Regions from separate parts of the Arthrobacter sp. TJ-238 genome, predicted to be linked through region 3. Evidence: riboswitches for the same ligand, from Rfam matches in the RefSeq annotation. Region 3 holds a riboswitch; each other region holds the start of a gene.
What was found. Region 3 has a riboswitch for S-adenosylmethionine ahead of AC4D2O_RS06180 (ABC transporter substrate-binding protein). Riboswitches for the same ligand answer to the same signal wherever they lie in the genome.

Region 1 (4,993 bases), on a different contig from region 3:
TCCGGTCACGCCGGGCCAGGCCAAGCCCGGTCCGGTCACGCCGGGCCAGGTCAAGCCCGGTCCGGTCACGCGGGGCCAGGTCACGCCCGGCCAGGTCACGCGGGGTCAGGTCAAGCCCGGACAGGTCACGCGGGGTCAGGTCAAGCCCGGACAGGTCACGCGGGATCAGGTCAAGCCCGGCCAGGTCACGCGGGGTCAGGTCACGCCCGGCCAGGGCCGGGACAGAAGCGTGCCGAAGGAGAGCACCGGCACCGGTCCGGAGACGATCAGCGGTGACACGCCGGCTCCTGTCCACCACCGCAGGTCGTGGCTCCGCGCACCGGCCGGTCCTGCCGACGCGTTCTTCCTCGACGCACCGATCGCCCTGGACGCCGAAGGGCTCGCGCTGTTCCCTGCCGATGCGCTCTTCGATCCGGCGGACCCGGCGCCGGGGCTTCCGGCCGAACCAGCCGAACCGGCCGAACCGGCCGAGCCGGCCGAACCGGCCGAACCGGCCGAACCGGCCGAACCGGCCGAACCAGTCGAACCAGCCGACGCTCTGCCGGCCCACACCCTGCCGGAAGTCGCTCTGCCGGAGGACGCTCTGCCGGAAGTCGCTCTGCCGGAGGACGCTCTGCCGGAGGACGCTCTGCCGGAGGACGCTCTGCCGTTGGAACCCGTCGAGCCGTTGGAAGCTGAAGCACAGGACAGCTCCGGTGTAGACGTCGTCTCCGGTCCCGACGTCATCGTGCCCGAGGCCGCCGTGACCGGGCTCGAGGCGACGAACGCCGCAGCCCCCGACGTCGTGCCTGCGGAGTCGACGGACCACCACGCCGAATGACGCCGGCTCAGGGCTTCCCGCCCCGATCCAGGGTCGCCGTCTCCGAGGCCTGCTCCCGATCAGTGGGAACGTGTGACCATTCCCACTGATCGGAACCGAGAGCCGGGAGGGAAGGGCAGGCGCCCTATGAGGTGATCTGCCGCTTCGAGGAGATCACGCCGGTGTTGAACCCGGCGAGGTTGAGCCCCCCGTGGAAGCGCGCGTGCTCGATCTTGATGCAGCGGTCCATCACCACGTCCAGGCCCGCGGCCTCCGCGTCCCGCGCGACCCCCTCGTGCCACGAGCCGAGCTGCAGCCACAGCGTCCTCGCGCCGACGTCGAGCGTCTCCGCCAGCACGGAGGGCAGATCGTCGTGCTTGCGGAACACGTCCACGACGTCGGGCACCTCGGGCAGGTCCTTCAGGGACGCGTAGGCCGGCTGACCCAGGATCTCCTTCGCCACGGGGTTCACGAAGTACAGCCGGTAGGGCGAGGAGGACTGCAGGTAGGTGGCCACGAAGTAGGAGGCCCGCGAGGGCTTGTCCGATGCTCCGACGATCGCCACCGACCGCGCGTTCCTCAGCAGGGCCAGGCGTTCCGGAGCCGAGGGCCCCTCCCAGGTACGCGGTGCTGCTGTCCCGCTCATGCTCCCACTCCCACTGCCCGCGTTGCGGATTCGTCGTCGTCGTCCTGTCCGGCTGCCTCCTGCGGGAGGTCCTCGAACGATGCGTCCGAGGCGTTCGCCGCGACGTCGAGCGCCTGGTCGAGGTCCCACAGGATGTCGTCGAGGTCTTCGAGGCCCACCGAGATGCGCACCAGGTCCTCGGGGACGCCGGCCGCGGCGAGCTGCTCGGCCGAGAGCTGCTGGTGCGTCGTCGAGCCGGGGTGGATCACGAGCGTGCGCGCGTCGCCCACGTTCGCCAGGTGCGAGGCGATCTGCAGCGACTCGATGAACTTCTGGCCGGCCTTGCGCCCGCCCTTGACGCCGAAGCTGAACACCGACCCGGGTCCCTGGGGCAGGTAGGTCTTCGCGCGCTCGTGGTGGACGTGCGTGGGGAGTCCCGCGTAGTTCACATATTCGACGCGGGGATCGGCCTGCAGCCATTCCGCCACGGCCTGCGCGTTCTCGAGGTGCTCGTCGAGGCGCTGGGCCAGGGTCTCCACCCCCTGCAGGAGCTGGAAGGCCGACGACGGCGAGAGCGACGGCCCGATGTCGCGGAGCTGCTCGGTGCGGAGCTTGGTCAGGAACCCGTACTCGCCGAAGTTCGCCCACCACTGGATGTTGCCGTAGGAGGGCACCGGCTCGGTCATCATGGGGAACTTGCCGTTGCCCCAGTCGAACCGTCCGCTCTCCACGATCACGCCGCCGAGGGTGGTGCCGTGCCCGCCGATGAACTTGGTGGCGGAGTGGATGACGATGTCGGCGCCGTGCTCGATGGGCCGCACGAGGTAGGGCGTGCTCAGCGTCGAGTCGACGATGAACGGGATCCCGGCGTCGTGCGCGACCTTCGCCAGCCCGGCGAGGTCCGCGATCTCGCCGGAGGGGTTCGCGATGACCTCGGCGTACACGGCCTTGGTGTTCTCGCGGATGGCGGCGGCGTAGTCGGCCGGATCGGTGCCGGGCACGAAGGTGGTCTCGATGCCGAAGCGCCTCAGGGTGACGTCGAGCTGCGTGACCGTCCCGCCGTACAGCTGCGACGCGGCGACGATGTGGTCGCCCGCCTGACACAGCGCCGCGAAGGTGATGAACTCCGCGCTCATGCCCGACGCCGTCGCCACCGCGCCGATGCCGCCCTCGAGGGACGCGATGCGCTCCTCGAACGCCGCGACGGTGGGATTGCCGATGCGCGAGTAGATGTTGCCGTACTTCTGGAGCGCGAAGAGGTTGGCGGCGTCGTTGGTGTCCTTGAACACGAACGACGTCGTCTGGTAGATCGGCACGGCGCGCGCGCCGTGCGTGGCGTCGGGGGTACCGCCGGCGTGCAGGGCACGCGTGCGGAAACCGAAGGAACGTTCTGCCATCAGATACCTGCCTTGGTGGATTCGTGGGTTGCGAGGGTGGCGTCCGGATCGAAATCGACTCCGGCGGCGCGCGCGGCGTCCGCCTCGAGCTGCCGCACGATCGGCAGGACGTCCGTGCCGAAGGCGGCGACTTCCTCCTGGAAGTGCAGGTAGCAGGTCAGGAGGAGATTCACGCCGATCTTCTTGTACTCGACGATGCGCTCGGCGATCTGCTCGGGCGTGCCGATGAGCCGGGTCCTGAAGCCGTCGTTGTACTGGACGAGATCCTCGAACGAGGAGTCGGCCCACATGCCCCTGCCGTCCTTCGTGGCCGCGCCCGCCTCCTGGACGGCGTCACGGAAGCCCTCGACGGCGGGGCGGTGCGCCTTCGCAACGATCTCGCGCAGCGTGTCCCGGGCCTCCTTCTCGGAGTCTCGGGCGATGACGAACCCGTTGAGCCCGTACCGGGGGTGCCGGCCCGCCTGGGCAGCGGAGGCCCGCACGCCTGCGATGTTCTCCCTGAATCCCTCGAGGTCCTTGCCGTTCGAGAAGTACCAGTCCGCCACCCGGCCCGCGGTGGCCTGCGCCGCCGTCGAATTGCCTCCGAAGAAGATCTCGGGGTGCGGACGCCCGGGCACGTCGACCGGCGCAGGGCTGAGCGTGAAGTCGGTGATGTCGTAGTACTTCCCCGACTGGCTGTACCCCTCCACGGTCCACAGGCCGCGCAGCACGCGGATGAACTCCTCCGTGCGGACGTACCGTTCGTCGTGCTCGAGCCAGTCGAGGCCGAAGTTCACGAACTCGTCCTTGAGCCAGCCGGAGACGATGTTGACTGCGGCACGGCCGTTGGAGATGTGGTCCGCGGTGATGATGAACTTCGCGAGCACGCCCGGGTGCCACATGCCGGGGTGCACCGCGGCGATGACCTTCAGCTTCTCGGTCGCGGCGAGGAGCGCGAGGGAGAACGACGTCGCCTCGTGCTGCTTGTCCGCGCCGTAGGACGCGGCGTAACGGGTCTGCGACAGGGCGTACTCGAAACCGGCGTCCTCCGCGATCCGGGCGAGCTTCCGGTTGTACTCGAAGTCCCAGCCGGTGCGCTGCTCGATGGTCGAGACCACGAGGCCGCCGCTGACGTTCGGCACCCAGTAGGCGAATTTCAGCGGGGTGGAAAGGTCGGCGACGCTCATCATGTCCTCCATCGGTCTGGCAGTAGCACCCTACTGTCGCCGCGGATCGCGGAGGCCAGGGTTGCTGCGGCGTCAGTGAGCCAGATCTCTCAGCCGCTCGGGATGGTCAGAACGAGTGTGACACCGTGCACTCGCGGAACCAAACAATGTGTCCCCCGAAGAGCTCGCCACCCGCTCGTGCGGGGAGTGCCGGGACCCTTGACAAAGTTGACCGGCGCAACAAAGACCGGCCGTGGGAGCGCTTCCACGGGGAAAGGGGCGCATTCCGTTCGGGTTCTCGAAACCACCCATCATCGACATGAGGAGCAACGAGGCACAGCGCCAGATCGCCGGGCTGCGGTCCTCGGGTGACCGTCGGACGGCGGACGGCCTCAGTGCGATGGTCTCCACGCCGCAGGCCGTGTGGGTCACGGACGGCGACCCCACCACGGTGACGCGGGAGGTCCGTGCCACCACGCATCGCGCCGCCGGCAAGAAGCAGATGCCCGTGCTCGCCGCCTACAACCTGCCGTTCCGCGACTGCGCGCAGTACTCGGCCGGCGGGGCGACCGACGTCGCCGGCTACAAGACCTGGATCGACGCCCTCGCGGCAGGTATCGAGGATCGGGCCGCGATGGTGGTGCTCGAGCCGGACGGGCTCGGGATCATCCCCTGGTACCGCGGGCTCGACGGCAACCTCGAGTGGTGCCAGCCGGCGGAGGCCGACGCCGCGACCGCGGCCGCGGAACGCTTCGAGATGCTCGACTACGCGGTGGACCGGCTCAAGGCGCTGCCGAACACGAAGGTCTATCTCGACGGCACGCACAGCGCCTGGCTCGGCACGGGGGAGATCGCCAGCCGCCTCGTGAAGGCCGGCGTGCAGAAGGCGGACGGGTTCTTCCTCAACGTCTCCAACTACGAGCTCACCGAGCGGCAGCTGAAGTACGGCTCCTGGGTGTCCCAGTGCATCTACTACGCCACCGAGATCGACCCGGGCGCCTACGGCTCCTGCGCCAGCCAGTTCTAC
Region 2 (4,993 bases), on a different contig from region 3:
CGAGGCGGATGGCCTGCAGCTGTGCCTGGGCGAACGCTATCTGTTCGGCCGAGCTGGCGGCTGTGCAGGCGACGACGGCGCACCGCTCCACGCGCTGCGGATACATCAGTGCCCACTCGAGGGCGCGCGCCCCGCCCATGGACCCGCCGATCACGGAGTGCCAGCGGTCGACGCCGAGCCGGTCCGCGAGCAGGGCCTCCGCCCGCACGGCGTCGCGGATGGTGACGAACGGGAACCGCGATCCCCAGGGTGTGCCGTCGGGTGCGAGGCTTGCCGGGCCCGTCGACCCGTAGCAGCCTCCCAGCATGTTGACGGACACCACGAAGTAGCGGTCGGTGTCCACCGTGCGGCCGGGCCCCACGAGGGCGTCCCACCAGCCCTCCTCCGAGGCGCCGCGCGCCACGTGGGAGCTGCCCGTCAGGGCGTGCTGCACGAGCACGGCGTTGGAGCCATCCGGGTCGAGCCGCCCCCAGGTCTCGTAGGCGAGCTGGACATCGGGCAGCTCGCCCCCGGTCTCCAGGGCCAGCGGCCCGATCGGCAGGACGCGCAGCAGTCCGTCTCCCGACGGTGCGCCGCCGATCCCGGGGTGCGACGGCGCAGCAGGGTAGGCAGCAGGGTAGGTGGTCACGAAGGGTTAGGCTCCTTTGGCGGCGCGGAAGCCCGCGTCGAGGTCGGCGAGGATGTCGTCGATGTTCTCCAGGCCCACGGCGAGCCGCACCAGGCCCGGACGCACGCCGGCCGCGAGCTGCGCCTCCGCCCCGAGCTGGCTGTGCGTGGTCGACGCCGGGTGGATGACGAGCGAGCGGACGTCACCCACGTTCGCGACGTGGGAGTGCAGCTCGAGGCCGTCCACGAAGCGCTTGCCCGCCTCCAGCCCGCCGGCGATGTCGAAGCTGACGATCGCCCCCGTGCCGTTGCGCCCGTACTTCTTCCCGCGCTCGTACCAGGGACTGGAGCTGAGCCCCGCGTAGGCGACGCCCTCGACGTCGTCGTGCCCCTCGAGCCACTCGGCGACCGCCTGCGCGTTCTGCACGTGGCGCTCCAGGCGCAGGCTGAGGGTCTCCAGCCCTTGGGCGATGAGGAAGGCGTTGAAGGGCGACACGGCGGACCCGAGGTCGCGCAGCAACTGCACCCGCGCCTTCAGGATGTACGCGAGGTTCGCGCCGAGCGCGCCGCCCACCCCGAGGTCGCGTGCGTAGACGAGCCCGTTGTAGCTCTCGTCCGGCGTGTTGAAGCCGGGGAACCTCTCCGGGTACTTTGCGAAGTCGAAGTTCCCCGAGTCCACGATCACGCCGGCGATCGCGGTGCCGTGCCCGCCCAGGTACTTCGTGGCGGAGTGCACCACGATGTCCGCGCCCCACTCGATCGGCCGGATCAGGTACGGCGTGGACAGCGTATTGTCCACGATCAGGGGCAGCCCGTGCTCGTGGGCGACGGCGCTGATGCCCTCCAGGTCGAGGACGTCCTGCCGCGGATTGGAGACCACCTCGCCGAAGAACAGCTTGGTGTTCGGGCGGATGGCGGCCCGCCATTGCCCGAGGTCGTCCGGGTCCTCCACGAAGGTGGTCTCGATACCGAACTTCTTCAGGGTGTGCTTGAAGAGGTTGTAGGTGCCGCCGTAGAGGCTGGGACTGGCCACGATGTGGTCCCCGGCCTCGGCGACGTTGAGCACGGCGAAGGTCTCCGCGGCCTGCCCGGAGGCGAGCAGCAGCGCGCCGACCCCGCCCTCGAGGCTCGCGATCCTGGTCTCGACCGCCTCCTGCGTGGGATTCCCGATACGCGTGTAGATCGGGGCGAGCTCCGTCAGCGCGAACCTGTTCGCGGCGCTCTCCGCGCTCGGGAAGACGAACGACGTCGTCTGGTAGATGGGCAGCGCACGCGCCCCCGTGGCTGGATCCGGCACCTGGCCGGCGTGGATCTGGCGTGTCTCAAAGGACCAATCGTTGGACATGGTGCTCCCTGTCGAAGGGGCCCCTCCTCGTCCGCTGCTCCTGCCGACGGGTCACCGCCGAAGGAAGCATCGACTCCGCAGGAGCCCGCGCTTGCGCGACGCCGGTCTGGCGCCGCACCTGGTCCTCACCCGGGGCACCCCACCGCGGTTGGAGGGTTGCCGGCCAGCAAGCCGGGGCTTCGTGCTGGCACTCATGACCTGCATCCATGGAAACCCATATGGGCGGATCCGGCAACACGTGTGACATTGCGTGAAGGAGGGCGCACCGTGCGCCCGGTGCAGCGGCAGGATCAGGAGTAAGGGGAGCCTAAGTCGAGACGTACATCACTTAGTGCCACACTGTCGGCATGCGCCTGGACCACGTCTCTTACGCCTGTGAACCCGATGGACTTGCCGCGACTGCCGATCGCATCTCGGCCCGGCTCGGCATGGAGCCGGTGAAGGGCGGGGTGCATCCCCGCTTCGGCACCCGGAACATGATCTTCCCGCTGGCCAACGGTCAGTACCTCGAGGTCGTCGAGGTCCTCAACCACCCCGCGTCGGACAAGGCGCCGTTCGGCCAGGCCGTCCGCGCCCGGTCCGAGGCCGGCGGCGGCTGGATGGGCTGGTGCGTGGCCGTGGACGACCTGGGCCCCTTCGAGGAGCGCCTCGGCCGCAGCGCGGTCCCCGGCAACCGCAAGTTCCCCGACGGCCAGGAGCTCACCTGGCAGCAGATCGGCATCAAGGGGCTCATCGCTGATCCCCAGGTCCCCTACCTGCTGCGGTGGGACGACGGGACCGAGCCCCTGCATCCCTCGAAGGCCCGCCCTGCCTCGGTGAAACTGGACTGCCTGACCATCGCCGGCTCCTCCGAGCGCGTCACGGAATGGCTCGGCACGGACGTCGAGGCGACGCTCGACGGCGTGCAGGTCCAGTGGATCGCGCCCAGGGGCACGCCGGGCATCATGTCCGTGACATTCGAGACCGCCGACGGCCGCATCGAGATCTGACGCGTCGTATCACCAGGAAGTCGTATCACCAGGAAGGGACCGGACGATCCGTCCGGTCCCTTCCTCGTCCGCCCGTTCGCGCTGTGCGCGTGGATCAGGCGTGCGTGTAGGTGAGGCAGTCCGCGGCCTCGGCGCCCGGACCCACCTTCACCGCGGCGGCCGTGCACAGCAGGTCGTGGTTGAACGAGCACTCCGAACGCTGGCAGGCCCCGACATGCGCGAGCATCTTCGGGAGGCCGCCGCTGATCGACGTGTCGATGAAGGTGGCGCAGGACGCGTGCTCCTCGCTCCCGGACACCGTGATGGCGACGGCTGTACAGCCGTCGTGGTTGAACGAGCAGTTGTGGACACTGCACTCGGAGACACTCGTGACGACGCTCATCGTTCCTCCTGGTTCACCCCGTAGCGGCCCGGCTGGAACCGTGCGCTCCTGACTGGATGAATTCACGGTAACACCGCAATTGTCGGATAATTTAGTCATGATTTCCGTCCGCAAATAAGGAAAGCAAGGCTTCGCTTATTCAGCCGCCGATACCGATGGCGGGCCCGAGGAGCGCGAACCCGACGAACCCCGCGGTGTCGATGAGGGCGTGGGCGATCACGAGCGGCATGACCCTCCGGGTGCGCGTGTAGAACCAGGCGAACAGCAGTCCCATCAGGACGTTCCCGATGAACGGCCCGAACCCCTGGTACAGGTGATAGCTGCCGCGCACCAGCGCGCTCGTGAGGATGATGGCGGGCGTGGACCAGCCGAGCTCCCGCAGACGGATGAACAGGTAGCCCACCACGATGACCTCCTCCAGCACCGCGTGCCGCACCGCGGACAGGACAAGCACAGGGACGGTCCACCAGTAGGAATCGAGGGCGGCGGGGACCAGGGCCGTGGTGATGCCGAGGGCGCGGCCGCCGGCGTACACGCCGAGGGTGCCGACGCCGATGATCACCGCGAGGCCCACCCCGAAGCCGACCGTGCGCAGCGGTTTCTCGAACGTGAACCCGAGGCGCCGGAACGCCGACACCCCGTGCCCGCCGAGCAGGAACAGCACGAGTGCCACGGGCACCAGCGCGAAGAGGATGCCCAGGAGCTGGTAGGCGAGGTCGAAGTACTGCCGGTCGTTGAGCACCGGGTTCAGGGTGGTGGTCTGCGCCGCGAGCGGCCCCCGTGTGAGCTTCTCCGCCAGGTTCACCACGGCGTACACACCCGACTGCCCGAGTGAGAGCCCGAAGACGATCAGCAGCTCCGCCGTGATGCGCCGCCTGCGCGCCGCGGCATCGGGGTGGGGATGGTCGGCGGTCGGCGCGGTGGATGCGGGCTCGGCAGGCATGCCGCTATCCTCGCAGCGGCCGCCGGGGATTCCCAGCCGGACGCCGGCCGCGGGGAGTCCTAGCGCACCCGGCGGCCTGCCTTCCAGACGGCGTGCACGAGGGGCATCCCGGGCCGGTAGGCGAGGTGCGTGGCGGACGGCGCGTCGAGCAGCTGCAGGTCGGCACGGTGCCCGACGGCGAGCGAGCCGACGGCGCGGCGGCCGTCGGCGTCGTCCCCCGTGTGGCGGCGCAGGGCGAGCGCTCCGCCGTAGGTCGCTGCGCGGACCGCCTCGTGCACGGTCAGCCCCATCTGCAGCACGGCCGTGGCGACGCAGAAGGCCATGGAGCTGGTGTAGGACGTGCCGGGGTTGCAGTTGCTGGCCAGGGCGAGCTGCACGCCGGCGTCGAGCAGTCTCCGCGCGGGCGGGAACGGCTGGCGCGTGGAGAGGTCGCAGGCCGGCAGGCACGTGGCGACGGTGCCGGGCGCTGCTCCGTCGGCGAAGCCGGACCAGCTGCCCGCGAGTGCCGCGACGTCGGTGTCGGACAGGTGGTTGGCGTGGTCCACGCTGGCGGCGCCGAGCTCCACGGCGAGCGCGACACCGTCGCCCGGTCCGAGCTGGTTGCCGTGCACGCGCAGGCCGAGGCCGGCGGCGGCGCAGGCCTCCAGCACGTGCCGTGCCTGGTCCGCGGTGAAGGCGCCCGTCTCGCAGAAGACGTCGGCCCAGCGGACGTGGGGCAGGACGGCGTC
Region 3 (4,993 bases):
TGCGCAGCGAGTCGAGGGAGGAGAGTGCGTCCTGCAGGATGAAGCCGGCCTCCCGGCCACGGACGCGGGCCCACTGCCGCTCGCCCCACGCTGCGGCGTCCTGGCCGTTGAAGCGCTGGGCGCGGGACCGGACGTGGGCGCCGGCACCGGTGAGACCCACGAGGGTCCTCGCGGTGACGGACTTGCCGGACCCGGACTCGCCCACGAGCGCGAGGCATTCACCCGGGCGGACGGACAGGCTGAGGTCGTGGATGACCTCCCGGTGGTGGGCGCCGCGGCCGAACCCGACGGAGAGCCCCTCGAGTTCGACGACGGGTGCCTGCGGCACGAGTGCGGCGGTGGTGGCGGCCAGGGTGGTGGAGCTCATGCGAGCCTTCCTTCGGCGCGGCGACGGAGCTCGCGCCCGATCACGGTGATGGACAGGACGGTGGCGACGAGGAACGCAGCGGGGAACGTGATCATCCAGGGCGCGTTCGAGATGAAGTTACGGCCGGCCGAGAGCATCGCGCCCCATTCGGGGGCGGGCGGAGGGGTGCCGAGCCCGAGGAAGCTCAGCGACGCCCCGGCCCCGATCGCCGAGCCGATACCGATCGTGGCGAGGACGAGGACGGGCTTGATGACGTTCGGTACGGTGTGCGTCAAGAGGATCCGCCAGGCCGGCAGGCCCAGGGTGCGGGCGGCCTCGACGAAGCCCGACCGACGGACGAGGTGCGTCTGCGCCCGAGTGATCCGGGCGTAGTAGGCGATGCTGCCGGCACCGATCGCGAGGATCGCGTTCTCCGTGCCGCCGCCGATGATGCCGATGACCACGAGTGCGAGCAGGATCTCCGGGATGGCGAGGGTGACGTCGAGGAAGCGCATCACCGAGGCCTCCACGAGCCGCCCGTTGAGACCGGCGAGGAGGCCGATAGCGGTCCCGCCGACCACGCCGATCGCCGTCGCGCCGACCCCGATGTACAACGAGGTGGCGGCGCCGTGCACGATCCGCGTGTAGTTGTCGGCGCCGGAGTCATCCGTGCCGAACCAGGCGGCGGCGCCGGGCGCCTCGAAGCTCCTGGCGGTGTTCACGGCGTACGGGTCGGCGGGAGCGAGCAGGCCCGGGGTCAGGACCGCCGCCGCCAGCCAGAGGAGGAACGCGGAAGCCAGCAGGATCCCGGGGCGGACGCGCCACCGGCGTCGCCGTGGCCCGGGGGTCCCGACCCGTGCTGATTCAAGTACGGGGAGTGCGGCCGGCGGGGCGACGGCGGGCGGGACGGTGCGTGAGGCGATGCTCATGCGGTCACCACTTTCGGGTCGATGAGCGTGTAGAGGAGGTCGATCACGAGGTTCACCACGACGTAGACCGCGGCGGACAGCAGCACGATCCCGAGGATGACCGGCAGGTCCTTGTTGTAGACCGAGGCCAGGGTCAGCGACCCGATGCCCTGCCTGCTGAAGAGGGTCTCGACGACCACGGACCCGCCGAGCAGCGCGGCCACGACGAAACCTGACATGGTCATGACCGGGATGGCCGCGTGCCGGAGTGCGTGCCGGATCCGGACCGGGAGGTCGCGCATGCCGCGGGAGCGGGCCGTCAGGATGAACGGCTGTTCCAGGACGTCCTCGAGTTCGTTCCGCAGCACCTGGGAGAGGGTCCCGAAGACTGCGAGGGCGAGGGTGAGGGCCGGGAGGACCAGCGCGGCCGGTCCCTGGTTCCCGCCGATGGGGAACCAGCGCAGCGTGAACGAGAAGACGATCAGCAGCGCGAACCCGATGATGAACGTCGGCGTCGCGGCGAAGACCACCTCGATGCCGGAGACGATCGACCGGATCCAGGAGGCGCGCTGCGCGGACAGGATCGCCACGACGAATGTCAGGGGCAGCGCGACGGCGACGGCGGACGCCGCGAGTGCCGCCGTCGCGCCGATCTGCTGCCCGATCGCCACCGAGACGGGCAGGCGCAGCCTGTAGGACTGCCCGAGGTCGCCCTGCACCAGGTTGCCGAGGTAGCTGCCGTACTGCACGAGGAGGGGCTGGTCGAGGAGGTAATCGGCGCGGACCTGCGCCAGCGTCTCCTCCGTGGGCCGTGCGTCGGGCCCGCCGAGGATCAGCAGCGCGGTGTCGCCCGGGATCAGGTAGACGGCGAGGAACGTCAGCGTCGCGGCTCCCCAGAGGACGCCGATCCCGATTGCGAGTCGCGTGAGGACGCGGCGGAGCACGGTCACCTACTCGGCCTTCCAGGCGTAGGTGAGGACGGGCACCGGGTGGGAGGTGTCCACCGCGACGTCGTGCAGGGTGTTCGCGTACGCGAACTGGCTCGGGTTCTCGTAGAGCGGTACGCCGGGCACGATCTCGAGCAGCCGGTGCTGCGCCTTCGAGTACGCTTCTTCGGCCACAGGCCCGTCGTCGGCCTCGCGGGCCGTGGAGAGCAGGGCGTCGAGCTGGGGGTCGTCGACGTAGGACGAGTTCTGGCCGATCCGCTCACCCGTGATCTCGGAGGAGTGGTAGCGGATGAACAGGACGTCGGTGGTGTTGGTGTGCCAGACGCCGGCCAGGGCGTCGTAGTCGCCGGCGTAACGGAGTTCCGTCAGTTGTGCCTGAGGAAGCTGGATGATCCGCAGGTCGAAGCCCACCTTGCGGGCCTCTCCCTGCAGCTGCACGAGCAGTGGGCTCGGCGTGGAACTCTCCACCGTGGGGACCTCGACCGTCAGCCTGCTCCCGTCCTTCGTGCGGAAGCCCTCGCCGTCACGCCCGGTCCACCCGGCGTCGTCGAGCAGCTGGTTCGCGCGCTCGGGGTCATACGTGAGGACCCCCTCGACAGTCGGGTCGTAGTACCTGCTCTCCCTGGACAGGAAGCCGTCGATCGGCGTGTAGGTGCCGAAGCCGAGGCTCTCCGTGACGGCCTTCGTGTCCACTGCGGCGGCGAACGCCTGCCGCACCGCGAGGTCGTCGAACGGTGCACGATTCAGGTTGAAATTGAGGACGTAGGGGTTGCCGGTCCGGGCGAGGTTCTCGTACGTGAAGTTCGGGTCGGCCTGCACGGCCGAGGCGTTCTGCGGCGCGAGGTTCTCCGTCAGGTCGTACTGGCCCGAGACGAGGGACTGGTGGCGGATGACGGGTTCGCTGACGAGGGTGACCTCGACGCCGTCGAGGTACGCGGCACCGTCACCGTCCAGCCACTCGGGCGCCCAGGCGTAGCCCTCCCGCTTCGTGTAGCTGATGCTCTGGCCGGGGCGGTAGTCGGCGACGGTGAAGGGCCCTGTGCCGATCGGCTTCTGGCACAGCGTCTCGGGCGCCTCGGTGATGGCCTTGCCGGAGTTCATGCCGAGCCAGGACTGGGCGAGGGTGTAGAGGAAGGGGGTGTAGGGGTAGGCGAGGTGGGCCTCGAAGGTGTATTCGTCGAGCACCGTGCCGTCGACGTACGGGGCGATGTACGCGGCAGCGAGGGGTGACTTCGTGGCGGGGTCCCTCATGTGCTCGAAGTTCTGCCCGAGGACCTCCGCGTTCCAGGGCGAGCCGTCGCTGAACGTGACCCCCTGCTTGAGGCGGAACGTGTACGTCCTGCCGTCCTCCGAAACATCCCAGGACTCGGCGAGGTACGGCGCGATGTCCCCGTTCTCGTCGAGGGTCACCACGTTGTCGTAGATCAGGCGGCCGAGGAACTGCTGCTGCGTGGCGGAGATGCCGTGGCCGTCGAGGCAGCCCGGCTCGGCCGAGATGGACACGTCCAGGACGCCGCCGGAGACCGGCTCGCCACCGGTGACGGCGGACGAATTCGCCGGACCGGCGCAGCCGGCCAGGAGGACGAGGAGGCCCACCGCGGCCAGGACCGTGGCGTTCCCGGAGCGGTTTCGATTTCGGGCAGGACGAATTAAGGGTGCGTTCATGGGAAATTCCTCAAGAGTCGTTCCGGCGCAGCGCGGAGCATATTGCGTCCGGAAGGAGAATGAAAAGGAGAGTGAAGGGAAAAGACGCACCGAGGGCGCCGGGATCCTGCTAGGGGAGGGCGGTACAGCTCACGATGAGTGCCTTTCGAAGTGCTCTTGCCCGCACCGGACCGGCACTGTGTGCCGAGGAGAAGGCCGCTTCGTCATCCGAACCACCCAGGAACATGGGGTTGGCGCGCGATCCAGTCGGAGCTTTACGATCGCGTCTCTTGAAGCTGGAACCAACTATAGGCAGATGCCCGGGGCGTCCGACCAATAAAAAGAAATATGACACGGCGCGAATTGCCGTGGAGTGGACGGAATGTCCTGCGGTGCATTTCAGCGAAGGGTGACGGTGCCGTCGTCGAGGATGCGCCACCCGGGATTATGGGCGATCTCCCACACGATTCCGTTCGGATCGCGCACGAGCCCGCGGAAGATGCCGCCGAAGACGCTCTCCTGCGGCTCCTGGACAGGGGTGCCGCCGGCGCGCATCATGGCAGCGACGGCGGCGCGGACCTCTTCCGGGCCGTCGACATTGTGGGACAGCACTATGCCCGACGGTACCGGTGTGGCGTCGAGCCCGAGGTCCTGGGCGAACTTACCGGCGAGGAACAGCCCGAGGAGCACTCCCGGAGCCACTTGGTAGAAGATCACCTCGTCGGGCACATCGAGAGTCGGCGTCCACCCGAGCCCTTCGCTGTAGAAGGTCCGCGCGGCGTCGAGGTCCCGCGCGGCGACGGTGACGAAGTGGAGGCGTGCGTCCATGGAGAGAGCGTACGGGTTCCGACCCTCGCGGAAGCGTTCCCGATCCCGGTGGAACCGGGAACGCTTCGGTCGGGACGGGTGTCAGTGGCTCAGAGGAAGAGGGTGCGTCTCCCTGTACCGCTGGATGTGGAGGGCGAGCTTCCGCTCCGCTTCACGGCGACGCTCGCACTGGCGTTTGAGGTCGGACTCGGACAGCGCGGGTGCGCCGCGCTGGATGCGTTCCCCTGAGGGGGGAGCGGTGGCAGGCAGACTCACGGGTCGGGGCTCCGACTGTTCTGTGGTCATGGCGGTCTCCTTCGGTGGGAAGGGCGCGCGACGAA

Region 1: another riboswitch for S-adenosylmethionine. It lies ahead of sfnG (dimethylsulfone monooxygenase SfnG); the one in region 3 lies ahead of AC4D2O_RS06180 (ABC transporter substrate-binding protein).
Region 2: another riboswitch for S-adenosylmethionine. It lies ahead of AC4D2O_RS15795 (bifunctional o-acetylhomoserine/o-acetylserine sulfhydrylase); the one in region 3 lies ahead of AC4D2O_RS06180 (ABC transporter substrate-binding protein).

Annotation. Positions count from the first base shown of each region.
Region 1 covers NZ_JBZCNH010000001.1:228,305-233,297, reverse strand. Annotated here, with positions in the region: gene AC4D2O_RS01080 (hypothetical protein) at 1-820, shown strand, start outside; gene AC4D2O_RS01075 (CoA-binding protein) at 945-1,445, opposite strand; gene AC4D2O_RS01070 (O-acetylhomoserine aminocarboxypropyltransferase/cysteine synthase family protein) at 1,442-2,821, opposite strand; gene sfnG (dimethylsulfone monooxygenase SfnG) at 2,821-3,987, opposite strand; SAM riboswitch class I at 3,993-4,096, opposite strand; gene AC4D2O_RS01060 (glycoside hydrolase family 6 protein) at 4,286-4,993, shown strand, end outside.
Region 2 covers NZ_JBZCNH010000007.1:148,500-153,492, forward strand. Annotated here, with positions in the region: gene metX (homoserine O-acetyltransferase MetX) at 1-580, opposite strand, end outside; gene AC4D2O_RS15795 (bifunctional o-acetylhomoserine/o-acetylserine sulfhydrylase) at 635-1,951, opposite strand; SAM riboswitch class IV at 2,034-2,150, opposite strand; gene AC4D2O_RS15800 (VOC family protein) at 2,299-2,940, shown strand; gene AC4D2O_RS15805 (DUF1540 domain-containing protein) at 3,035-3,322, opposite strand; gene AC4D2O_RS15810 (CPBP family intramembrane glutamic endopeptidase) at 3,462-4,265, opposite strand; gene AC4D2O_RS15815 (amidohydrolase family protein) at 4,325-4,993, opposite strand, start outside.
Region 3 covers NZ_JBZCNH010000003.1:14,793-19,785, forward strand. Annotated here, with positions in the region: gene AC4D2O_RS06165 (dipeptide ABC transporter ATP-binding protein) at 1-367, opposite strand, end outside; gene AC4D2O_RS06170 (ABC transporter permease) at 364-1,275, opposite strand; gene AC4D2O_RS06175 (ABC transporter permease) at 1,272-2,204, opposite strand; gene AC4D2O_RS06180 (ABC transporter substrate-binding protein) at 2,205-3,866, opposite strand; SAM riboswitch class IV at 4,014-4,141, opposite strand; gene AC4D2O_RS06185 (VOC family protein) at 4,245-4,673, opposite strand; gene AC4D2O_RS06190 (hypothetical protein) at 4,755-4,958, opposite strand.